DNA from 3 places in the Micromonospora sp. RB23 genome. Region 1 is predicted to be linked to each of the others. Evidence: riboswitches for the same ligand, from Rfam matches in the RefSeq annotation. Region 1 holds a riboswitch; each other region holds the start of a gene.
What was found. A riboswitch is a leader RNA that binds a small molecule or an ion and turns the genes downstream of it on or off. The one in region 1 is predicted to bind cobalamin.

Region 1 (8,042 bases):
GCCCGCTACCACTCCCACCTGCGCCCCCGCCTGACCTCCGTCCCCACCCCCAAGAACACCCCCACCCCATCCCCACCCCGTCCGCCGCCGACGTCGATCATGAAGTTAATGCCCCCGACACGCCGATAGGGGCGCAACGACTTCATGATCGACGGGGCGGGACCGGGGGTGGGGTGGGGGTTCTAGAAGTCGTCGTCGAAGGCGACCGCGCCGGTCACCCCGACCTGGTACGCCGACACCCGCCGCTCGAAGAAGTTGGACAGCTCCTGCACGTCCTGCAACTCCATGAACGCGAACGGGTTGGCCGAGCCGTAGTGTGGCGCGATCCCGAGCTGGACGAGACGGCGGTCGGCGACGTGCTGGAGATACTGGCGCATGTCCGCCAGGGTGAGACCGGGCACGCCCTGACCCACCAGGTCCTCGGCGAACTGGACCTCGCACTCCACCGCCTCGGTGAGCATCCGGCGCACCTGGTCGGCCAGGTCGTCGTCGAACAGGTCGGGCTCCTCGGCCCGGACGGTGTCGACGACGTCGAACGCGAACGCCATGTGCATGGACTCGTCGCGGAACACCCAGTTGGTGCCGGACGCCAGACCGTGCAGCAGGCCCCGCGAGCGCAGGAAGTACACGTACGCGAACGCGCCGTAGAAGAACAACCCCTCGATGCAGGCGGCGAAGCAGATCAGGTTGAGCAGGAACGTCCGCCGGTCCGCGCGGGTACGCAACTCCCGCAGATCGTGCAGCGAATCGATCCACCGGAAGCAGAACTCGGCCTTGCGACGGATCGAGGGGATGTTCTCGATGGCGGCGAAGGCCTCGAACCGTTCGGTCTCGTCGGGCACGTACGTGTCGAGCAGGTTCAGGTAGAACTGGACGTGCACGGCCTCCTCGAACAGTTGCCGGGACAGGTAGAGCCGACCTTCGGGGCTGTTGACGTGCTGGTACAGGTTGAGCACGAGGTTGTTCGCGACGATCGTGTCGCCGGTGGCGAAGAACGCCACGAGGCGGCTGACCAGGTGCCGCTCGGCCGGCGACAGCCGGTCCAGGTCCGCCAGGTCGGCGTGCAGGTCCACCTCCTCGACCGTCCACGTGTTGCGGATGGCGTCGCGGAACCGGTCGAAGAAGTGCGGGTAACGCATCGGACGGAGCGTCAGGTCCATCCCGGGGTCGAGCAGCATGTGCGTGGTCCTCGCGTCGGTGGTGCTGTCGGTAGTGGTCTCGGCGACGGTCACTGGCACGCCTCGCAGGACTCCGGGTTCTCCAGCGAGCAGGCCAGCGCCTCCGCGTCGACAGCGACGGCAGCGACGGCAGCGACGGCAGCGACGGGCGTCACCGCGCTGACGGTGGCCTGCTGGATGCGGGTGGCCGGCCGGGACCGCAGGTAGTAGGTGGTCTTCAGCCCGGACTTCCAGGCGTACAGGTACATCGAGGAGAGCTTGCCGATGGTGGGCGAGGCCAGGAACAGGTTCAACGACTGGGACTGGTCGATGAACGGCGCGCGGGCGGCGGCCAGGTCGATCAGCGCACGCTGCGGAAGCTCCCACGCGGTGCGGAACAGCTCCCGCACGTCGGCCGGCAGCTCCGCGACCGACTGCACCGACCCCTCGGCCCGCTTGATCGCCGAACGGATCCGCTCGGTCCACAGGCCCCGGGCCTTCAACTCGCGTACGAGAGCGGTGTTGACCTGGAGGAACTCCCCCGACAGCGTCTCACGCTTGAACAGGTTGGACACCTGCGGCTCGACGCACTCGTAGCAGCCGGCGATCGAGGCGATCGTCGCGGTGGGCGCGACCGCCACCAGCAGCGAGTTACGCAGCCCGTACTCCCGCACCTGCTGGCGCAGCGCGGTCCAGCGCGCGGTCTGCGTACCCTCGATGCCCCACAGGTCGGGTTGCAGCTCCCCCCGCGCGGCCCGGGTCTGCGCGAACGCCGGGTGTGCGCCGAACCGGCGCGCCAGGTCGGCGGAGGTCTCCAGCGCGGTCAGGTACAGCTCCTCGCTGATCCGCGTGGACAGCTCCCGCGCGGCCGGCGCGTCGAACGGCAGCCGCAGCGCGAAGAACACGTCCTGCAACCCCATCAGCCCGAGCCCGACCGGCCGCCAACGGGGGTTGCTCGCCGCCGCCTGCGGGGTCGGGTAGTAGTTGATGTCGATGACCCGGTCGAGGAACGTCACCGCCGTCCGGACCGTCGCGCGCAGCCGTTCCCAGTCGATGCCGTCCCCGGTCAGGTGGGCGGCGACGTTCACCGAGCCGAGGTTGCACACGGCGGTCTCGTCGTCGCTGGACACCTCGATGATCTCGGTGCAGAGGTTGGAGAGGTGCACCACGTTGCCCGGCTCGGCCGTCTGGTTGCACAGCCGGTTGGCCGCGTCCTTGAAGGTCATCCAGCCGTTGCCGGTCTGGGCCAGGGTCCGCATCATCTTCCCGTACAGCTCGCGGGCCGGCAGCTGCCGCACGTAGCGGCCCTGCGCCTCGGCGGCCCGGTACGCGGCGTCGAACCGCTCGCCCCACAGGTCCGGCAGCTCGGGCACCTCGTCGGGGTCGAACAGGGACCACATCTCGTCCGCCTCGACCCGGCGCATGAACTCGTCCGGAATCCAGTTGGCGAGGTTGAGGTTGTGCGTACGCCGGGCGTCCTCGCCGGTGTTGTCCCGCAGCTGGAGGAACTCCTCGATGTCCGGGTGCCACGGCTCTAGGTACACGCAGGCCGCGCCCTTGCGCCGGCCGCCCTGGTTGACCGCCGCGACGCTCGCGTCCAGCGTGCGCAGCCACGGCACGATGCCGTTGGACTGCCCGTTCGTGCCGCGGATCAGCGCGCCCCGGGACCGGACCCGGGAGTACGCGATGCCGATGCCACCGGCGAACTTGGACAGACTGGCGACCTGCGCGTAGCGCGCGTAGATCGAGTCCAGCTCGTCGCGCGGCGAGTCCACGAGGTAGCACGAGGACATCTGCGTGTGCCGCGTGCCGGAGTTGAACAGGGTCGGCGAGCTGGGCAGATAGGCGAGGCTGGACATCAGCCGGTAGAAGTCGACCGCCTCGTCCGGCGTACGGGACAGGCCGCAGGCCACCCGCAGCAGCCAGTACTGCGGGGTTTCCAGCACGAGGCGGCTCGTCGGGTGGCGCAGCAGATACCTGTCGTAGACGGTGCGCAGGCCGAAGTACTCGAACCGACGGTCGCCGTCGGTGTCGACGGCGTCGTCGAGCACGCGGGAGTGCGCGGCGACGAACGCGGCGGTGTCGTCACCGATCAGGCCCTCGGCGTGACCGGTCCGGATCGCCGCGCTGAACGAGTCGATGCCCTGCCGGCGCACCTCCCGGTCCACATGGGTGGCCAGTAGCCGGGCGGCGAGGCGCGAGTACTGCGGCTCCGCCCCGATCATCTCGGCCGCGGTCTGGATGGTCAGCGCGGCCAGCTCGGCCGTCGTCGCGCCGTCGTACAGGCCGCTGATCGTGCGGGTCGCCACCCGAAGCGGGTCGACGTCGGGCAGGTCGTCGGCCCACCGCTCGACCGCCCGGACGAGCCTGTGCACGTCCACGGCCTCGACGCCGCCGTCGCCCGTACGCACCCGCACGGCGATCGGGCGGGGGGCCGCACCGCTGACCGGGACCACCTCGGTGACTGTCACCACTTGCTCCTCGCGAGTTCGGAGACCTCCAGGGGCCCTCGGACACGACGAGACCGACACCGTCGGACCCACCGCCCGCACGGCGTGGGTCGACTGGCGTCGGCCGTCCCACGCGGCCTCGGACCACCGCGCGCCCGGGTTCGGGTACGCGGCGCGCTGGCAGGTCTTCGGACTCGCGGGCACACCCGGGCATGCCCGGTCACCTACTGGCCGTCGCTTCCCAGGCCGGTGGCCCAGTGCCGATGACGGCGGTCGTTCCCACTCACCGCTGCGGGGCAGTCCCGGATTTCCACCGGGTTCCCTCTTGCCTCGACCACTCGTGGTGAGCGGCCGAACCAGCTGCGGTCGACACCATATATAGGGGCGAGCGCGTTTGTCACACCCCACATGTCGGGCTCGGGCGTGTCGCGGCCCGCGGTGACGGCCCTCGTCGATCGGCGGTGGACCGAACGGCGGGCGGTGCCGCACCGGCAGTCGTCATCGGCTTGACCGACCGAATCGGCACCGATACGGTCGACCCACTATCTGCGGCGACGCGAGGGAAGCCGGTGAGAATCCGGCGCGGTCGCGCCACTGTGAGCGGCCCCCAGCCTGGGGGTCGCGAGCCAGGACGCTCGGTCGTCCGCAGCCTTGCGATGGGGACGCGTCATCCCCGAGGAGGTTCGTCTACGCATGTCCAGCTCCACGTCCAGCCAGCCGCTGGCGCACCCCGCTGTCCCGACCCGTCTTCTGTGGACGGTGCTGGCAACCGTCGCCGCGCTCGCCCTGCTGACCTACCTCGTCGCCTTCGACCAGGGGGCGGTCTCGCGCAGCGGGATGTACCTGCACGAATTGATGCACGACGGCCGGCACCTGCTGGGCGTCCCGTGCCACTGAGCGGCGCCGGCGCCGCACCCACGTTCGTCACGGTCCTGCTGCGCGGGCTGCTCGCCGGCCTGGTCGCCGGCCTGCTCGCCGGGACGTTCGCCTACGTCGTCGGCGAACCGCACGTCGAGGCCGCCATCGCCATCGAGGAGGCGGCCACGCAGGCCGAGCCCGCCACGGACGGGCACCAGCACGACGAGGCCACCGCCGACGGGCACCAGCACGACGAGGACGCCCTGGTCAGCCGGAACGGCCAACGCGGCGGCCTGTTCCTGGCCACCGGCCTGTTCGGGGCCGCGATGGGCGGGCTGCTGGCCAGCGCGTACGTCCTGCTGGGTCGTCGGCGGCGGACCGTCGACGACGGGAGGTCCGGGCTGCTGCTCGCCGGTGGCGCGCTGCTCGGCGCGGTGATCGTGCCGTTCCTCAAGTACCCGCCGAATCCCCCGGCCGTCGGCGATCCGTCCACCATCGACCAGCGCACCGTCACCTACCTGCTGATGGTGGTGCTCGGCCTGGCCGCGGTCTGGTCCGGTTCGCTGGGCTACCGGTCGGTGGGCGAGCAGGCGCCGGTGTGGCTGCGGGCCAGCGCCGCGGTCGGCGGTTTTCTGCTGGTCACCGTCGTGTCGTACGTGGTGCTGCCATCGTTCCAGGAGGTCCCCGGTGACTTCCCGGCGACGCTGCTGTGGAGCTTCCGGCTCGCCTCGCTCGGCACCCAGACGGTGCTGTGGACCGGGATCGGCCTGCTCTTCGCCGCCCTGATGCACCGCCAGCGCGTGGTCGCCGACGCACGACTGGCCGGGTGAGCGTCACCCGCCTGCGGCTCGTTGCCCACGGTCACACCGCTGGCCTGCGACAGGCCCGGTTCGGCGGCAACGACAGCCTGGACGAGGGCGGCCGACGCGCCGCCCTCGTCCGGTCCCCCGCTGACGCCGGCCGACGGGCAGGCGACACCGTGGCGTGCCTGTCCAGCCCCGCTGCGGCGGCCGTCGAGACCGCCGAGGTCCTCGGCCTCGCGCCCACCGTCGAGGCGGCCCTGGCCGACTGCGACTACGGCGACTGGACCGGCCGGCCCCTCGCGGAGATCGCGGCGGAGCGGCCCGACGCGCTGCGCGAGTGGCTGTCCACGCCGGACGCCGCGCCGCACGGCGGTGAATCGGTCGTCGCGGTGCGTCAGCGCGTCGGTCGGTGGCTGGACGCGCAGCGCGGGGACGGCCGACGCGTCACGGCCGTCACCCACCCGCTCGTGATCCGGGTCGCGCTCGTGCACGCCCTGGGTCTGCCGTTGGCGACGTACCGGCAGTTCGACGTCGCGCCGTTGGCGGTCGTCCGGCTCACCGGCCACGGCGCGCACTGGCAGCTCCGTCTGGACGCGTCGCCGGCATGGGCGAAGGGGTGACGAGGGTCCACCCCGGCCCCTGTCGAGCTGCCCCAGATCCGGGGCAGCGAGGTCGGGCGGTCGCGCGACCCGCGTCCCGGGGCCGACATCGGGTGGACCCGGAACGGGTGTCGGGCGGGCCGTGGAGCACGGCCCGCCCGACTGGTGAACTCCCGGCCTACCTCGTGCCGGTGACCGTGAACGGTCGGGACACCGTCGCCTTCGAGCGGGACCCGGACAACGTCACGCTGGTGACTCCGGGCTCCATCGAATCCGGGACGCCGACGGTCCCACCGGCGACGATGCCGTCACCGTTCGCGCGCACCGTGCCGACCTGACGGCCGTCGCCGAGGCTGACCGCGATCGTCTCGTTCGGCGCGAAGCCGGCGCCGTCGATGGTGATCGACGTGCCGCGCGGCGCGGAGGGCGTGGGCAACGACAGGCGCGGCTGGTAGGCCGGTTCCGTCGAGCCCACGGTCACCTGCACGGTTGCCGTGGCCGGCGTGCCGGAGGACGCGCCGGTGGCGCGGACGGCGTACCGCCCCGGCGGGGTGTCCCCGGCGGTCGTGACGGTCGCGCGGACCGCGCCGGTCGTGGACGCCGAGACCGTCACCTCGCGGGTCGTGCCGGCCGCGAGGCCCACCGTCACCCGCTCGCCGGCGGCGAACCCGCTGCCGACGACCGTGACCGCGTCGCCAGCGGCGACCGACTGCGCGCCGGACACCGCGAGGGTGGTGGCCGCCCCGCCCCCACGGACGGTCACGGTGAAGGTGGCGGTGCTGCTGGACAGCGTGTCCCACGCGGTGACGCGCACCGTGTAGGTGCCCGCACCGGCGTAGGTGTGCCGGCCGCTCAGCGCGCCGTCCGCGCCGACCGTGGCGTCGTCCGGAACCGTGCCGTCACCCCACTGGACGCGGGCGCGGTAGCCGGTGGTGTCGGGGACACCGCCGGTCACCGATCCGAGGTTCGCCGTGAGGACCTGCCCGGCGTCGACGCTCTGGTCGCCCGGGGCGGCGGTCACCAGCGCGGCGGCCGGAGTGCCGTCGTCGGCGACCGCGAACACGTGGATCCGGCCCGCCGAACGGGGGTCGCCGGTCTGCGTCGGCAGGGTCACCGAGACCAGCGTCTTGCCCGCCGGGATCTGGTACGGCGTGGTGGCAAACAGGAACGGCTGGGCGCCGTCCCGGCTCGTGCCACTGAGCCGGTACGCGGACTTCGCGACCACGATGTTGCCGTACGACGGCGTTCCGTTGGCGTTGCCGCCCAGCGTCCAGTCACTGAACTGGATCGGGACGCTGGCGGTGCTGCCGTCGCTGAAGGTCGCCGTGCCGGTGGTGCTCTGGTTGCCCTGCGTACCGGCGCCGATGAACGAGATGCTCCGGGCGTCGGCCGGCAGGCGCAGGGCGATCGTCGCGCCGTTGCCGGTGGCGTTGTCCGGCTGCCCGGCCGGGACCTGAGGCAGGGTGAAGCCCAGCTCGGTGCCCGGCACCTGGTGCCGCTGCCCCTGGGTCACGCCGGCCCCCGCCAGCGCGGCCCGCGAGTACGCCCACGACTTCGCGTCGCAGTCCGCCGCGAGGGTGCCCTCGTCGCCGACACACACGGTGTCGAACGCCGCGGTGAGGCTGGACTTCGCCGCGTACGCGACGTCGACGCCGACCGTCACCGAGCCCTGACCGGCGCCGTCGGTCACCGTGACGCTCGCCTGGTGGTAACCGGGCGTGGCGTAGGTGTGCTCGCCGCTGACGCGGTAGACCTCCCGGGAGCTCAGGGTCAGGGTGCCCTCGGTGGCCGGTGAGCCGTCGCCCCAGTCGATCGTGGCGCGGTAGTCGTCGGCGCTGCCGCCGGTGACCGTGGCCAGGGCCATCGTGGCGGGTGCGCCGGAGCGGGCGTGCACGCCGTCGGTGGCGGTCACCGTGATGTCACCGCCGCTCAGGTCGAGGTCGCCCCCGGCGAGCAGCTCGATCTCGGCGAGGGTCGGCTGCGCGGCGCCCACGGTCTTCGTCACGACGAGGCGGAACTGGGAGTACCGACCGGGCTTGTCGATCCGGAACGGCCGGGTCTGGTTGCGCCAGCGGAACACCTCGCCCGCCCGCGCGTCCAGCGTGCTCCAGGTGAGCCCGTCGGTGGAGCCCTGCAACCGCCAGTCCGCCGGGTCACCCGCGGCGGCGCCGGAGG
Region 2 (8,042 bases), 2.4 Mb from region 1:
ACCGCGCTCACCCTCGCCGGGCTGGTGGCCGCGGTCGCCTGGGTGCTCTTCCTCACCCACACGATCCGCCGCCACCGCGCCCAGAAGACCGAGAACGAAACGTTCGCCAACTCGATCGACCGCTAGACCCCCGAGACAACGCCCGTCGATCATGAAGTTATTGCCTCGACACGCCGCGCGGTCGGGCAATAACTTCATGATCAACAGCGCCTGGTCGGGTCGGCCGGCCTACCAGTTGGTGGAGCCGGGGACCTTGGGCCAGGGCTTCGACTCGGGCTTGATCAGGTAGGCGATGCCGCCGGAGCCGCCGGACACTCCGCCGCTGGCGTTGGTGCGCTTGGTACGCAGCCAGATCTGCTCGAACTGGGTTCGCTTGTAAACGTTGCGGACGACGTCGTTGCTGGACGAGGCCGGGTCGTTGACGATCACGTCGCCGTCGGCGGTGAAGCCGACCACCACGAAGAGGTGCCCCGAGGTGCCGTAGTTCGCCCCGTCCAGTTCGCTGGACAGGAAGGACTGACTGGTCACCACGGGGATGCCGGCGGCGATGAAGCGTTCCAGCTCGTCCAGCGAGTGCAGTCGGGTGACCCGCCCCTCCAGGCCGGGGAAGCTGGCCGCGTACGCGGTGTTGAACGGCCAGTTGCCCGCGCCGTCGTACGCGTAGTCGAAGGTCATCCGGGCGGCGTGGTTGACGGTCGGGTCGGGGTAGGTCGGGTCCACCCAGGAGGTGTCCGCCGCCGACGGCTTGCGCCCCCAGTACTCGACGACCATCTCGGTGGAGGTGGGCGAGCACCAGGCTTCGCCGCCGCCGTCGTACTCGGGGTAGTGCCCCTTGTGGACGTTCTGCGAGTAGCGCGGCACCGGCAGCTCGACGCCCCAGGCGATGTGCCCGGCGCTGGGCGGCACGGTGAACCGGTCCGGCACGGTGGAGCTCATCGCGCCGAGCATCCGCACCACGGGTGCCGCGGTCTGGCCGGGGGCCCGGTAGAGGGTCAGCCGCAACTGGTACGACCGCAGCAGCACCCCGGCGTCGGCGTCGTCGATGCTGAAGGTGTCGGTCCAGATGCTCGACCAGGGGTCACCCTGTCCGTCCACGCTGGTCCGCCTGATATCGGTGTCGCCGGAGGCCCAGCGGCCCAGGACGTACCAGGGGGTCTGGTCGCCGTTGGTGTAGCCGCCCTGCATCTCCACCTGGATCCAGGTGCCGGCGGGGGTCTCCGCGTTCCAGGAGGCGATCAGTTCGGTGGCGTCGAACCCGATCCGGGTCACGGGCGAGGTCCAGGTGCCGTACTCCCAGGTGCGCGTGGCGCCGGTGTGCGGGTCGGCGTACTCGGTGGTGCCGGTGGGGCGGCCCAGCGTGACGCCCGCGTGCGGGCCGGGCACGACGCGGGTGCCGGCCTGGTCGCCACGGTGCCAGTCGGCGGGCCCGGACCAGTCCTGGAAGGTGATCTGCTCGTCGTGGGCGGGTGCGGGCGGCCGGGCCGCTGCGGCGGGGGCCGCGGCGGCGAGCAGGGTTAACGCGCTGACGCCGGCGAGGGCGGCCGCGTGCAGGCGGGAGGGGGCCATGGGTGCTCCGCGGGTGTCGAGTGGGGGCATCGTCGCTGGTCAGTTTTCCGCTTGGAAGGAAGTTTCGCCAGATGTTCAGCGGAAGAAAATCATTGCCGCAGCGATGGTCAACCTGGGATGGAATTCGCGGCAATCGATATTGATATGACCATGTGACTGGTGGTGAAGTGTGCATCACCGAGCGGGATCTTCCGCCCTTCGAGGAGGTAGTCCATGGCCCTCCGCCCACCTCACTCTCTCCGCCGCGTCCTGGTGCTCGCCGTCGTCACCGGGCTGGGAATCGTCACTGTCGCCGCCGGACCGGTCGCCGCCGAGCCGGCGCCTGACCACGCCGCCGAGTCGGCCGCCGCCGGCTACCGGGTGCTCGGGCCCCGGACCTTCGCCGACCGCAACGCCGTTGCCCGCACCGGGGCCGCCATCGACTACTCCGAGCACGGCGTCCTGCACGTCTCGGCCACCGCCGCGGAGGCCGCCGCGATCGGCAAGCTGGGCTTCCGGCTGGAACCGCTGGCACCGCCACCGAGCGCCGAGCGCGGCGCGGGCGAAGTGGGCACGCTGGCCTTCCCGCCCGCCGACTCCAACTACCACGACTACGCGGAACTGACCGCCGTCGTGAACCAGGCCGTCGCCGACCATCCGGCCATCGCCCGCAAGATCAGCATTGGTACGTCGTACGAGGGCCGCGACCTGATGGCCGTGAAGATCTCCGACAACGTCGGCACCGACGAGAACGAGCCGGAGATCCTGTTCAACGCCCAGCAGCACGCCCGCGAGCACCTGACCGTCGAGATGGCGATCTACCTGCTCAACCTCTTCACCGACAGCTACGGCAGCGACTCCCGGATCACCAACATCGTCAACAGCCGGGAGATCTGGATCGTGCCGACGGTGAACCCGGACGGCAGCGAGTACGACATCGCCACCGGGTCGTACCGGTCCTGGCGCAAGAACCGCCAGCCGAACAGCGGCTCGTCCAACGTCGGCACCGACCTGAACCGCAACTGGTCCTACCAGTGGGGCTGCTGCGGTGGCTCGTCCGGCACCACCTCGTCGGAGACGTACCGCGGGCCTTCGGCGTTCTCCGCGCCGGAGACGCAGGCGCTGCGCAACTTCGTGAACAGCCGCGTCGTCGGTGGCGTCCAGCAGATCAAGGCGAACATCGACTTCCACACGTACTCGCAGCTGGTGCTCTGGCCCTTCGGCTACACCACCGCGAACAACCCGTCCGGAATGAGCGCGGACCAGTACAACACCTTCGCCACCATCGGTCAGCAGATGGCGGCCACCAACAGCTACACCCCGGAGCAGTCCAGCGACCTCTACATCGCCGACGGCACCAGCATCGACTGGATGTGGGCCACCCACGGCATCTGGGCGTACACCTTTGAGATGTACCCGGGCTCCTCCTCCGGTGGCGGCTTCTACCCGCCCGACGAGGTGATCCCCGCGCAGACCACCCGCAACCGGGAGGCCGTGCTGATGCTCAGCGAGTACGCGGACTGCCCGTACCGCGCCATCGGCAAGCAGTCGCAGTACTGCGGAGGTGGCGGCGGCACCACGGTCTGGTCGGACACCTTCGAGACCGCCACGGGTTGGACGATCAACCCGTCCGGCACAGACACCGCGACGCTCGGGGCGTTCGAGCGGGGCGCCGCCCAGGCGACCAACTCCTCCGGGGCGAAGCAGCTCACCCCGTACGCCGGCTCGAACGACCTGGTCACCGGCCGGCTCGCCGGGTCGGCTGCCGGTGACTACGACGTCGACGGCGGCGTGACCAGCGCCCGGTCCCCGGCGGTGACCCTGCCGTCGTCCGGCACGCTGACCCTCTCACTGGCCTGGTACCTGGCGCACGGCTCGAACGCCTCGTCGGCCGACTACCTGCGGGTGAGCGTGGTGCACAGCGGCGGCACCACGGCGCTGCTCACCCAGGCCGGCGCGGCCAGCAACCGTGACGGGAGCTGGGCGGTGGCGAACCTCAACCTCAGCCCGTACGCCGGGCAGTCCGTCCGCATCCTCATCGAGGCGGCGGACGCCTCCGGCGCGAGCCTGGTAGAGGCGGCTGTGGACAACATCACCATCACCGCCTCCTGAGCGGGTGGGGCCCCGTACCGCCCCTGCGGGGCCCCACCACCTGCCGCTGAGCCTGCGCTACGGTCTTAGCGACCACTCCGCAGCGAAGCCGGTGTGAAACCGGCGCTGTCCCGCAACTGTGATGCCCCGCCCGACGGTGGGGACGAGCCAGGTCGCCTGCGGAGGGGTCGCGACACGCGCTCTCGAGGAAGGGCGCCTCGTGGGCGGGCGTACCGAAGTCCTGTCGGCGAAGCACCACACTCCTCGGCCGACAGGAGGCCCCCATGTTCAGACGTACCCCTCGGCTCTTCGCCGCGACCCTCGCGGTCGCCGCGCTCGCCCTCGGCGCCTGCGCCGAGAAGACCGACGACAAGCCGGCCGCCGGCACCGCCGCCGCCAGCTACCCGGTGACGGTCGGCCCGCTCACCCTCGACAAGCGTCCCGAGAAGATCGTCTCGCTGTCACCCAGCGCCACCGAGATGCTCTTCGCGATCGGCGCCGGCTCGCAGGTCAGCGCCGTCGACGACCAGTCCAACTACCCCGCCGAGGCCCCCAAGACCGACCTGTCCGGCTTCCAGCCGAACGCCGAGGCGATCGCCGGTAAGAACCCGGACCTGGTGGTGCTCTCCAACGACACCAACAAGATCGTCGACCAGCTCGGCAAGCTGAAGATCCCGGTGTACCTGACCCCGGCGGCGACCACGCTCGACGACTCGTACCGGCAGATCACCGACCTGGGCACCCTGACCGGGCACGCGGACCAGGCCGCCGACGTCGCCAAGCGGATGAAGGACGACATCGCCAAGCTGGTCAAGGACCTCCCGCAGCGCGCCGAGAAGCTCACCTACTACCACGAGCTGGGCCCGGAGCTGTACAGCGCGACCAGCAAGACATTCATCGGCTCGATCTACAGCCTCGTCGGCCTGACCAACATCGCCGACCCGGCCGACGCCGACGGCAAGAACGGCGGCTACCCGCAGCTGTCCCAGGAGGTCATCGTCAAGGCCGACCCGGACTTCGTCTTCCTGGCCGACTCCAAGTGCTGCCAGCAGAACGCCGACTCGGTCAAGGCCCGCAGCGGCTGGGCCGGCCTCACCGCCGTGAAGAACAACCAGGTCGTCACGTTGGACGACGACATCGCCTCCCGCTGGGGCCCGCGAATCGTCGACCTGCTCCGGACGATCATCGACGCGGTCGCCAAGGTGCCCGCGTGACCGTGATCCGTCGGTGACCGGAACGTCGCAGATGACCGCTGGAACACCCGCCACCCGGCCGGCCGGTACGCCTCGCGCGTCCCGGCCCGCCGGGCTGCGTACGCGCTGGCTGGTCGTCGGTGTCCTCGCGGTGCTCGTCGCGCTCGTCGCCGGGGTGTCGCTCGGGCCGGTCAGCCTGCCCCCGGGCAGCGTCGCCGCCGAACTGCTCAACCTGATCCCCGGCGTGCACCTCGACAGCGGACTGACCGAGCGGGAAATCGCCATCGTCACCGAACTGCGGCTGCCCCGGGTCGTGCTGGGCCTGCTCGTCGGCGGTCTGCTGGCCCTCGCCGGTGGCTGCTACCAGGGCGTCTTCCGCAACCCGCTGGCCGACCCGTTCCTGCTCGGGGTGGCCGCCGGCGCGGGACTCGCGGTCACCGCGGTGATCGCCCTCGGCGGCGTCGGTCGGCAGGGCGCGATCTCCGGGCTGCCGTTGACCATCCCGCTGGCCGCGTTCGTCGGGTCGCTGCTCGCCGTGACGATGACCTATCTGCTCGGGGCGGCCGGCGGACGGGGCCGGTCACCGGCGATGCTGATCCTGGCCGGGGTCGCGGTCTCCACGTTCCTCTCCGCCGGGCAGACGTACCTGCTGCAACGGCACTCCGACAGCATCCAGCCGGTCTACTCCTGGCTGCTCGGCCGGCTGGCCACCGCCGGTTGGCACGACGTGCTGCTGGTGCTGCCGTACGCCGCGGTGACCACGGTCGTGGTGCTGCTGCACCGCCGCGAGCTGGACGTCCTCGCACTCGGCGACGACGAGGCGACCAGCCTCGGCCTGCACCCGCAACGCTCCCGCTACCTGCTGATCGCCGCCGCGTCCCTGGGCACCGCCGCTGCGGTCTCCGCGACCGGCCTGATCGGCTTCGTCGGCATCATCGTGCCGCACACCGTCCGGCTGCTCGCCGGATCGAGCTACCGGGTGATCCTGCCGCTGTCGCTGCTGTTCGGCGCCGCGTTCCTGGCGCTGACCGACGTGGTCGCCCGTACCGCCGCCGCCCCGGCCGAGGTGCCCATCGGCGTGGTCACCGCCCTGCTCGGCGGCCCGTTCTTCGTCCTCGTGCTGCGGACCGCCCGCCGGGTGCTCACGTGACTCCCGGGGCGCCGGCCGTCGAGGTCCGCGCGCTGCACGTCAGCCTGGACCGCACGCCGATCCTCACCGGCGTCGACCTCACCGTCGCCGTCGGCGAGTGGGTCACCGTGATCGGCCCGAACGGCGCCGGCAAGTCGACCCTGTTGCGCGCCGTCGGCGGCCTGCTGCCCGCGCCGGACGCCATCTCCCTCTTCGGTACGCCGAGCGGCGCCCTGCACCGCCGCGAACGTGCCCGCGTGGTGGCGACGGTGACGCAGTCCCCGGCGGTACCGCCCGGCATGTCGGTCCTGGACTACGTGCTGCTCGGTCGCACCCCGTACATCCCGCCGCTCGGCCGCGAGTCGGCCGCCGACGTGGCCGCCGTCCACGACGTGCTGGACCGCCTGGACCTCACCGGCTTCCACCGCCGCGAGCTGGCCACCCTGTCCGGGGGAGAGCGACAGCGGGTCTTCCTGGCCCGGGCGCTCGCCCAGGGCGCGACGCTGCTGCTGCTCGACGAGCCGACCAGCGCGCTGGACATCGGCCACCAGCAGGAGGTCCTGGAACTGGTCGACCAGTTGCGCCGGGCCCATGGCCTCACGGTGCTCGCCACCATGCACGACCTCTCCCTCGCGGGCGAGTACGCCGACCGGATGGTCATGCTCGCCGAGGGTCGGGTGGTGGCGACCGGGACTCCGCACGAGGTGTTGACCGAACACCTCCTCGCCACGCACTACCGGGCGAGCGTCCGGGTGCTCCCCGGCACCAACGGCCCCCTGGTGGTCCCCGTCCGCCCTGGCCGGTGAGCCGGGCGCGGCGGGGCCTTCGTGGTCATGGGCCCAGGTCGATGACCGAGAAGAGGGCGCCCTGGGGGTCGCGGAGGGCGGCGAACCGACCGCTCGGGATGTCGCGGGGTGGCACCAGGATCGTCCCGCCCAGCTCGGCGGCGCGGGCGGCAGCGGCGTCCGCGTCGGCCACCGCGAAGTACACCGTCCAGTACGCGGGCAGGTCGGCCGGGTAGCCGTCGCCCAGCGGTGGCATCATCCCGGCGACGATCCGCGCCCCGAGCCGCCACCCCGTGTACGTCATGCCGCCGACCGGTTGTTCGTCCGGCTGCCAGCCGAACACCAGCTCGTAGAAGACCTTCGCGCCCTCCGGGTCGGGCGTGACCAGCTCGTTCCAGCTCATCGCGCCGGGCACGTTGAACACCTCGGCGCCGGGCATCGCCAGCGGCTGCCACACGCTGAACGTGGCGCCCGCCGGGTCGGAGAACACGGCCATCCAGCCCCGGTCGAAGACCTCGAACGGCGGTACGACGACCTGCCCGCCGGCCCGTTCGACCCGGCCGGCGGCCAGTGCCGCGTCGTCGGTGGCGATGTACGTGGACCAGATCGGCACCTGGTCCTCGATGGCCGGCGGCCCGACGCCGGCCACCGGGCGGCCGTCGAGCAGGAAGACGGTGTAGCCGCCCGCCTCGGGCTCCGGCGTCACCCGTCCGGTCCAGCCGAACAGTTCGGGGTAGAAGCGCCGCGCGTCGGTCAGGTCCGGGGTGGCCAGATCGGCCCAGCACGGCGTACCCGGCGGGACGGTGCTCACGTCAAGACCCCTCTCGGCCGGCGGCCACGGGCGGGCCCCCTGCGGGAATCCTGGCACCGTCCCGCTGGGGCACGGGGCGGAAACCGACGAATCGTCAGCTGAACCGGCGACCCTCGTCCCGCCGGTACGCCCAGGCGGCGAGCGCGGCGAGCAGCACCACCCAGACCCCGAGCATGACCAGCGACAGCGGTTCGACCCGGTAGCCGCCGACCGCCCACCACATCAGTTCGGCCGCGCCCCGGGTGGGCAGGAACGGCGCGATCGTCTCGATGAACCCGGGCGCGTCACCCGGCGCGGAGAGCAGCCCGCCGCCGAACGCGAGCGGCAGGAACACGACCTGCGCCACCACGATCGCCGCCTTGCTGGGCAGCGAGTACCCGATGGCCAGGCCCATCAGCGTGAACGGCACCGAGATGACGGCCACGATGACGGCGGTCAGCAGGAACGCCGTGGCGGTGACCCGGGCCGGGGTGAGCGTCGCGCCGATC
Region 3 (8,042 bases), 740 kb from region 1:
TCGGCCAGTGGCGTCCGCCCGCCGGTGGGCAGTTCGGCCAACCGGGTCGACGCGGCCAGCACCGAGGAGGTGGCCGGCAGCAACGTCCGCGCGCCGGTGCCCCGGAAGGCGACCACGGCGACCTTGTCCCGCCGCTGGTACGCGTCGGTGAGCAAAGCGAGCACCGCGTCCTTCACGGTGACCATCCGCTGCCGGGCGCCCATCGACCCGCTGGCGTCCACCACGAACAGCACCAGGTTGCCCTCGCGGCCCTCCCGGACCGCCTCGCGTACGTCGTCCGGGCGCAGTCGCAGCGGCCCGGTCAGCCGACCCCGGCCCGCCTGGTGCGGCGCGGCGGCACGGATGGTGGCCGGCAGGTGCAGCGCGCCGACCCGGCCCGCCGGCACGCGCGCGCCGGTCGTCCGCCCGCGCCCGGTCCGGGCGCGCGACCGCCGGCCGGGCACCCCGTCACCGACACCCGGCGCGGTGAGCAGCCGGGCCCGCAGACCACCCCGGGGTACGGCCACCGCTCCGCCGTCCCGCTCCCGGGCGTTCCCGGTGCCGTTCGGCCCACCCTTGGCCGGTTGGCCGTCCACCCCTGCCCGGTCCCCGGGCACGTCCGTGTCGACGTCGGCGTCGGGGCGACGACCGTCCGAGCCGGGCCCACCGGCGGCGCCGGGGCCGTCCGCGCCACCGGCACTGCCGCCCGAGCCGCCGCCGCCGGGGCCGCCCGAGCCGCCACCGCCGGGGCCGTCGGGACGCGGACCGGCGGGGCCGCCGTCGTCCGGGCTACCGTCGTCGTCCGGGTCGTCGGGGTGGGCGTCCTGCGCCCGTTGCAGGGCCTCGTCGAGGCGCGTCTCGTCCAACCCCGGCGTGTCGAACGGGTCGCGTCGGCGGCGGTGCGGCAGGGCGAGCCGGGCGGCGACCCGGACGTCGTCGCCGGTGACCCGGTCCCGGCCGTGCCAGGCGGCGTGGGCGAGGGCGGTTCGCGCGGTGACGATGTCGGCGCGCATCCCGTCCACGTCGAACGCGGCGCACACCTCGGCGATCTGCCGCAGCGCGGCGTCCGGCAGCCGTACCCCGGGAAGCCTGCGGCGGGCGGCGGCCACCTGGGCGGCGATCTCGGCGTCGGCGTCGGCCCAGCGGGCGGCGAAACCGACCGGGTCGGCGTCGGCGGCCAGCCGGCGGCGGACCACCTCCACCCGGATCTTCGGGTCCCGGCTGGCGTTCACCTCCACGGTCAGCCCGAACCGGTCGAGGAGCTGCGGGCGCAACTCCCCCTCCTCCGGGTTCATGGTGCCGACCAGCAGGAACCGGGCGGCGTGGCTGACCGAGACGCCCTCGCGCTCGACGTGGCTGCGGCCCATCGCGGCGGCGTCGAGCAGCAGGTCGACCAGGTGGTCGTGCAGCAGGTTGACCTCGTCCACGTAGAGCACGCCCCGGTGCGCGGCGGCGAGCAGGCCCGGCTCGAAGGCACGCACGCCCTCGCCGAGGGCCTTCTCCAGGTCCAGTGCCCCGACCACCCGGTCCTCGGCGGCGCCGACCGGCAGCTCGACGAGGCGCGCCGGGTGGGTCTCGGCGGCGGCGCCGGCGGGATGGGGGCCGTCCGGGCAGGCCGGATCGGGATCGGCCGGGTCACAGCCGAAGCGGCAGCCGGCGACCCGGCGCACCGGCGGTAGCAGCGCGGCGAGGGCGCGGACGGCGGTCGACTTGGCGGTGCCCTTCTCGCCCCGGACGAGGACCCCGCCGATCGCCGGGGACACCGCGTTGAGCAGCAGCGCGAGCCGCATGTCGGCCATGCCGAGCACGGCGCTGAACGGGTACGTACGCACTGGGCCTTCTTTCGTTCGCGACTGCGGGGCTCGCAAAACCGGCTCACTGCTCGCGCTCACACCCGGTCCTCCAGGTCGCCCTCACTGGCCAGGTACGTGTCGCGGAGGCGGTCGAGGGTGGCCGGCTCGGGCTTGGCCCACAGCCCCCGGTCGGCGGCCTCCAACAGCCGCTCGGTGATTCCGCGCAGCGCCCACGGGTTCGACTGCTCCAGGAACTCCCGGGTGGTGTCGTCGAACAGGTAGGCGGCGGCCAGGTGCTCGTACATCCAGTCGTCCACGACGCCGGCGGTGGCGTCGTAGCCGAACAGGTAGTCCACGGTGGCCGCCAGCTCGAACGCGCCCTTGTAGCCGTGCCGGCGCATCGCGGCGATCCACTTCGGGTTGACCACCCGGGCGCGGAACACCCGCCGGGTCTCCTCGCCCAGCGTGCGGGTCCGCACGTCGTGGGGCATGGCCGAGTCACCCACGTACGCCGTCGGAGCCGCGCCGGTGAGGTGGCGGACCATCGCCACCATCCCGCCGTGGTACTGGAAGTAGTCGTCGGAGTCGACGATGTCGTGCTCGCGGGTGTCCTGGTTCTTCACGGCCACCGCGATCCGCGCGAACGAGCGTTCCATGTCGGCGCGCGCCTCCCGCCCGTCCAGGCCCCGGCCGTACGCGTAGCCGCCCCAGACCGCGTACACCTCGGCCAGGTCGGCGTCGTCGCGCCAGGTCCGGGCGTCGATCAGGGGCAGCAGCCCGGCGCCGTACGCCCCGGGCTTGGAGCCGAAGATGCGGGCGGTGGCGCGCCGCTCGTCGCCGTGCTCGGCCACGTCGACGGCGACGTGCGCGCGCAGGTAGTTCTCCTCGTCCGGCTCGTTCAGGGCGGCGACCCGCCGCACGGCGTCGTCGAGCAGGGCCACCACGTGCGGGAACGCGTCCCGGAAGAAGCCGGAGATCCGCACCGTGACGTCGACGCGGGGCCGCCCCAGCTCGGTGGTCGGCACGACCTCGACGCCGGTGACCCGCCGGGACCGCTCGTCCCAGACGGGTCGGCAGCCCAGCAGCGCGAGCACCTCGGCGATGTCGTCGCCCTGGGTGCGCATCGCGCTGGTGCCCCACACGGTCAACCCGACCGAGCGGGGGTACGCGCCGGTGTCGGCGAGGTGCCGGGCCAGCAGCGAGTCGGCCAGGGCCACGCCGACGTCCCACGCGTTGCGGCTGGGGATGGCCTTCGGGTCGACGGAGTAGAAGTTCCGGCCGGTGGGCAGCACGTTGACCAGGCCCCGGGTGGGTGACCCGGACGGGCCGGGCGGCACGAACCGGCCGTCGAGCGCGCCGAGGGTGTTGCGCATCTCGTCGGTGGTGCGGTCCAGGCGCGGCACCAGCTCGGTGGCGGCGAAGCGCAGCACCGCGGCGGCGTCCGGGATCGCCTGACCGGTCACCTCGGCGACGACCGCCTCGGCCGTGTCGGCGACCCAACCGAGGGTCTCCATGCCGACGACGAGCCGCCGGGCGAGCGCTTCGACGAGGTCGATCGCGTCGGCGGCGGTGCGGGCGGGCCCGTCCACCGCGTCGGTCAGCGCGGCCGGCAGGGCGATCCGCTGACCGGGCGTCGCGAGCAGCGCCTGCTCGTCGAGGGCGTACGCGGCGGCGAGGGCCTGCCGCAGGCCGGGCAGGGCGTGCGCGCCACCCCAGATCTGCGGGGCGCGCAGCACGGCCAGGACCAGGTTGACGCGGGGCTCGCCGGTGGGCGCGTCGGCGAGGATGTGCAGGCCGTCGCGGATCTGCACGTCCTTGACCTCGCACAGGTAGCCGTCGAGGTGCAGGACGAAGTCGTCGAAGTCGTCCGCGTCGGGCATCGCCTCGGTGTGCAGGTCGTGGTGCAGCTCGGCGGCGCGTACCAGGTCCCAGATCTGCGCCCGGACGGTCGGCGCCTTGGCCGGGTCGAGCGCCTGCACGGTGGCGTACTCGTCCAGCAGTTGCTCCAGTTTGGCCAGGTCGCCGTACGTCTCGGCGCGGGCCATCGGCGGCACCAGGTGGTCGACGACCACGGCGTGCGCCCGCCGCTTGGCCTGGGTGCCCTCACCGGGGTCGTTGACGATGAACGGGTAGACCAGCGGCAGGTCCTCCAGGACGGCGTCGGGCGCGCAGTCGGCGGCCAGGCCGAGGCCCTTGCCGGGTAGCCACTCCAGGGTGCCGTGCTTGCCCAGGTGCACCACGGCGTCCGCGCCGAAGCCGCCGTCCGCGACGGGCGCGGCGAGCCAGCGGTACGCGGCCAGGTAGTGGTGGCTCGGCGGCAGATCCGGGTCGTGGTAGATGGCGATCGGGTTCTCCCCGAAACCACGCGGCGGCTGGATGAGCAGCACCACGTTGCCGAAGCGCAGCCCGGCCAGCACGATGTCGCCGCCCTCGGTGTACAGCTCGCCGGGCGGCTCTCCCCAGTGCTCCCGCATCCGCTCGCGCAGCTCGACCGGAATCTGCTCGAACCACCGCCGGTACGTCTGCCCGGGCACCCGCGCCTCGGCGGCGGCCAACTGCTCCGGCGTCAGCCACTCCACGTCGTGACCACCGGCGGCGATCAACGCGTGGATCAGCGCGTCACCGTCGGTGGGCGGCGGGGCGTCGCCCAGGTCGTAGCCGGCCTCGGCGAGCGCGGCGAAGAGCCGGACCGCCGAGGCCGGGGTGTCCAGCCCGACGGCGTTGCCGACCCGGGAGTGCTTGGTGGGGTACGAGCTGAGCACCACGGCGAGACGCTTGTCGGCGTTCGGCACGTACCGCAGGCGGGCGTGGCGCACCGCGATCCCGGCGACCCGGGCGGCCCGCTCGGGGTCGGCCGCGTACACCGAGAGACCGTCGGCGTCGACCTGCTTGAACGAGAACGGCACGGTGACGATCCGGCCGTCGAATTCGGGGATGGCCACCTGCATCGCGGCGTCCAACGGGGACAGTCCGGCGTCGCTGCCGGCCCACTGCTCGCGCGTGCTGGTGAGGCAGAGCGCCTGGATGACCGGCACGTCCAGGGCGGCGAGCGCGCCGACGTCCCAAGCGTCCTCGTCGCCGCCGGAGGAGGCGTCCGCCGCGACCGCGCCGCCGGCCGCGAGGACGGTGACCAGCAACGCGTCGCAGCGGGCGAAGAGGCCGAGCGGGCCGGCGCCGGTGGTCAACCCGCGCAGCGAGCCGCAGAAGATCGGCAGTGGGTTGCCGCCCGCCGCGCGGACCGCCTCGGCCAGCACGTCGACGAACGCCGTGTTACCGGCCAGGGCGTGTGCCCGGTAGAAGACGATCCCGATGGTGGGCCGGTCCGGTTCGGCGGAATGCACGCCGTGCACGCCGTACGCCGGGGTCGGCATGGGCGGGGCGAACCCCTCGCCGGTGAGCAGGACCGTGTCGGAGAGGAACCGGGCCAGCTCCCCCAGGTTGTCCGGCCCACCCTCGACCAGGTACGCGAGGGCCTGGGCGACGACCCCGGCCGGCACCGTGGAGACCGCCATCAGCTCCGCGTCGGGCACCGCCTCACCGCCGAGGACGACCGTGGGCACGCCGCTGGCGAGCACCGCGGCGAGGCCGTCCGGCCACGCCTGCCGACCGCCGAGCAGGCGTACGACGGCGAGGTCGACCCCGTCGAGCAGGGCGGGCACCTCGTCGGCCGCCACGCGGGCGGGGTTGGCGAGTCGGTAGTCGGCGGCGCTGGCACGGGCGGCCAGCAGGTCGGTGTCGGCGGTGGAGAGCAGCAGAATGCGCACGGCAGGCTCCGGACGGTAACGTCGGCGCGCTCGCGGAAGCGACTCGGCGACGACGTGCGGGTGGGCGCGGGGTTCAGCGGGCACCGCGACCCGGACCGCTCACCGGCGCGGGGCCGGTGGCGACGGGTGGCGTGGCGCGAACCTCAGCGGGGAACGGAGTCGATGCCGGTCGCGGCGACAGCACGGCCGCGGTACGCAGGACGGCAGCGGCCGTCGATGATGGAGACGCGAAGCGTCATCGGGTCCTCCTCGGGTGTCCACGCCCTGGGGTACGTCCCGACGGCCGAAGTATCCTGGCTTCCGGATCGACGCTCTCCCCCGGCCTTCCAACCGCAGACACACGGCCGTGACTCGCGAGGGGGGATCACTCCCCGGTGACAGTGGCGGGACCGCGTCGGATTCGCACCGACTTCCTTCACTGCCGTCAGGCCGCGAATGCTGCCACACCCCGGCGCCGCCGGTCAACGCGTCGCGGGCTGCCAAGGTGGTTCGTCGACGGCGGAAGACCTCATGGTTGGGCAGTGTGTGCGCGGCCCCTTTGGAGCTGATGTCGTAGACGATTCATCCAGAACCCGACCCGTCGCAGCCGTGGACGGCTCAGCGGGCGCGGCGCTCCGGGTGTGCCCGATTCCACACCCGCATCCGTTCCGGGTAGCCGGTGCGGGCCGCCTCGTACAGCGGCACCGCGTGCCGGCGGGCGATGTCGCCCGCGGCACGGGGTGTGCCGGTGCGGCGGCGGATCCACTCCCCGTCGTGGGCGATCGCGACCACCGTGGTGTCGGTGGCGGTCGTCTCCGGTTCCAGGTAGAACTCCACGCCCCGCCGACTGGCGACGAACGCCTCCAGCGCGGCGAGGTCGTCCCGGGTCGCCTCGCGGTCCAGCTTGGTAGGGGTCGCCTCGGCGCCCCGTGACCGCCGGTTGAACCAGCCCATGTCCAGCCCCTCTCCTTCAACGCCCACCCCCAGTTCAGCACCGATTCCTGGCAATACGCTGGACGGCCAGGGTTATCTAGGGTTATTCACCTTTTTGCCTGATCACCGCCGGAGAGTCGGGCCAGGCACGTGACGAAGTTTGTCCTCAACTGTGTAGTCGTCTCATAGCTGTGTCGAGGTAGACCCAGAGGGCGCCCCCGACCGTTTTCCGGCCCGAGGTGCGGCCCGGAGACGACAGATCAGTCTCAGGAGGGATGGGTTGGGCGACCTCTCCGGACGACTACGGGACCGGTACGGATGTCGATCGGTGCCCATTTGGGGGTAGCGGCCGTTGCGGGCAGGGGCTGAGATGAGGCTACCGATTGTCGAAGAGTTGATCACAGGATGTGAAGCATCGGCATGGACTCGACTGCATGTTGTGTCGTCATGGTGCTCATCATCGGCGGTGTCGTGGGGTACGTCGCGTGGACTCGGGCCAGGGGATCGGCCCGGTATGACGACCTGCGCCCCGGCGTCGACGACGGCAGATGGGTGCGGGAAGGCGTGGAGCGTTACGAGCGGCTGGTTGGCCGGCACTACGGCTCGCCGGAGACAATCGCCGCAGGCGGCGTGCAGCGCCTGCAGGCGAATGATCGCGCCGCCGCGCTGTTCTTCTTCCAGAAGGCCATTGATCTGCTACACACCAATTACCTTTTCAGCGAGATGCGTCAACGGCGGCCCTCCGATCGGGACTCACCGATCATCGGTGCGTACCTTGACACGCTGGCCGCGATACGAGCCGAGCGGCCAACCGCACCGGTCGCGGCATCAGTTCAGGAGGTCACCCACCGGCTGCGGACCATTTCGACAGCGTGCCAGGACGCCGGACTTGATCCGTCCCGGTATCTCGGCGCGCTGAATCGCCTCGGCCAACTCGCGGCGGATGTCGATGTGAGCCGCACGTTCTGGCGCAACCCGACGCTAGACGAGGTTCTCCGCGGCGATGACGAGGCGGACCGTGGGTAGGTTGGCCATCGGCGAGTCGGTACTGACCAGCGAGGACATCAGCGACTACGAGGCTTTGCAGGTCTTCTTCCGCGTCGCCGAAGAGCGCGGCCACCGTGGGTTGTCGGTCGTGGTTGACGAACGCGGCGCGGTGCTCTCACATCCCGACTATGCCGACCGGATGGGTGTCGCGCATCAGCGGGCGGGTGCGTGGGCGTTTTGCCGTGCTCAGTCTGCCGAGGCGTTCGGATTGCCGTCCGGCACGGATTGGGTCCGGCAGCAGGCTCTGCATCTGGTGTTCCAGGCTGGTTCGCCGTATCGGAACAGGCCGCAGCTGCACACTCAGTTGTACCTGCAGCGATTCGGCAGCGCCGAGACGCAGATGTTGGCACCGGTGTGCTCCGCCCATCCGTTGGCCTGGAGCAACGACGGCGCACGAGTCTGCGTGCTGGAGGAGCGTCTTGGTCATCTCACGGACGGCTCGGGCATGGCGAAGTACCTGCTCTGGGAGTACGGGCTCGCTGTTGGCGACCGTCGACTGGTCGCGGGCTTTCCCGCCACGGAAAAGCTGGATTTCATCGAGCTCACC

Region 2: it holds a riboswitch for cobalamin, as region 1 does, so the genes downstream of both, ACTFTM_RS02710 (ABC transporter substrate-binding protein) here and ACTFTM_RS13575 (CbtB domain-containing protein) in region 1, are expected to answer to the same signal.
Region 3: it holds a riboswitch for cobalamin, as region 1 does, so the genes downstream of both, cobN (cobaltochelatase subunit CobN) here and ACTFTM_RS13575 (CbtB domain-containing protein) in region 1, are expected to answer to the same signal.

The regions. Positions count from the first base shown of each region.
Region 1 covers NZ_CM132111.1:2,970,028-2,978,069, reverse strand. Annotated here, with positions in the region: gene ACTFTM_RS13590 (family 43 glycosylhydrolase) at 1-34, shown strand, start outside; gene ACTFTM_RS13585 (ribonucleotide-diphosphate reductase subunit beta) at 183-1,178, opposite strand; gene ACTFTM_RS13580 (ribonucleoside-diphosphate reductase subunit alpha) at 1,229-3,580, opposite strand; cobalamin riboswitch at 3,770-3,983, opposite strand; cobalamin riboswitch at 4,126-4,265, shown strand; gene ACTFTM_RS13575 (CbtB domain-containing protein) at 4,301-4,504, shown strand; gene ACTFTM_RS13570 (CbtA family protein) at 4,495-5,295, shown strand; gene ACTFTM_RS13565 (histidine phosphatase family protein) at 5,292-5,888, shown strand; gene ACTFTM_RS13560 (GH92 family glycosyl hydrolase) at 6,046-8,042, opposite strand, start outside.
Region 2 covers NZ_CM132111.1:586,674-594,715, forward strand. Annotated here, with positions in the region: gene ACTFTM_RS02695 (hypothetical protein) at 1-126, shown strand, start outside; gene ACTFTM_RS02700 (C39 family peptidase) at 229-1,566, opposite strand; gene ACTFTM_RS02705 (M14 family zinc carboxypeptidase) at 1,780-3,657, shown strand; cobalamin riboswitch at 3,695-3,835, shown strand; gene ACTFTM_RS02710 (ABC transporter substrate-binding protein) at 3,921-4,850, shown strand; gene ACTFTM_RS02715 (FecCD family ABC transporter permease) at 4,882-5,979, shown strand; gene ACTFTM_RS02720 (ABC transporter ATP-binding protein) at 5,976-6,764, shown strand; gene ACTFTM_RS02725 (VOC family protein) at 6,790-7,554, opposite strand; gene ACTFTM_RS02730 (ABC transporter permease) at 7,649-8,042, opposite strand, start outside.
Region 3 covers NZ_CM132111.1:3,710,964-3,719,005, forward strand. Annotated here, with positions in the region: gene ACTFTM_RS17190 (magnesium chelatase subunit D family protein) at 1-1,871, opposite strand, end outside; gene cobN (cobaltochelatase subunit CobN) at 1,868-5,536, opposite strand; cobalamin riboswitch at 5,801-5,977, opposite strand; gene ACTFTM_RS17200 (hypothetical protein) at 6,134-6,469, opposite strand; gene ACTFTM_RS17205 (hypothetical protein) at 6,896-7,474, shown strand; gene ACTFTM_RS17210 (toll/interleukin-1 receptor domain-containing protein) at 7,476-8,042, shown strand, end outside.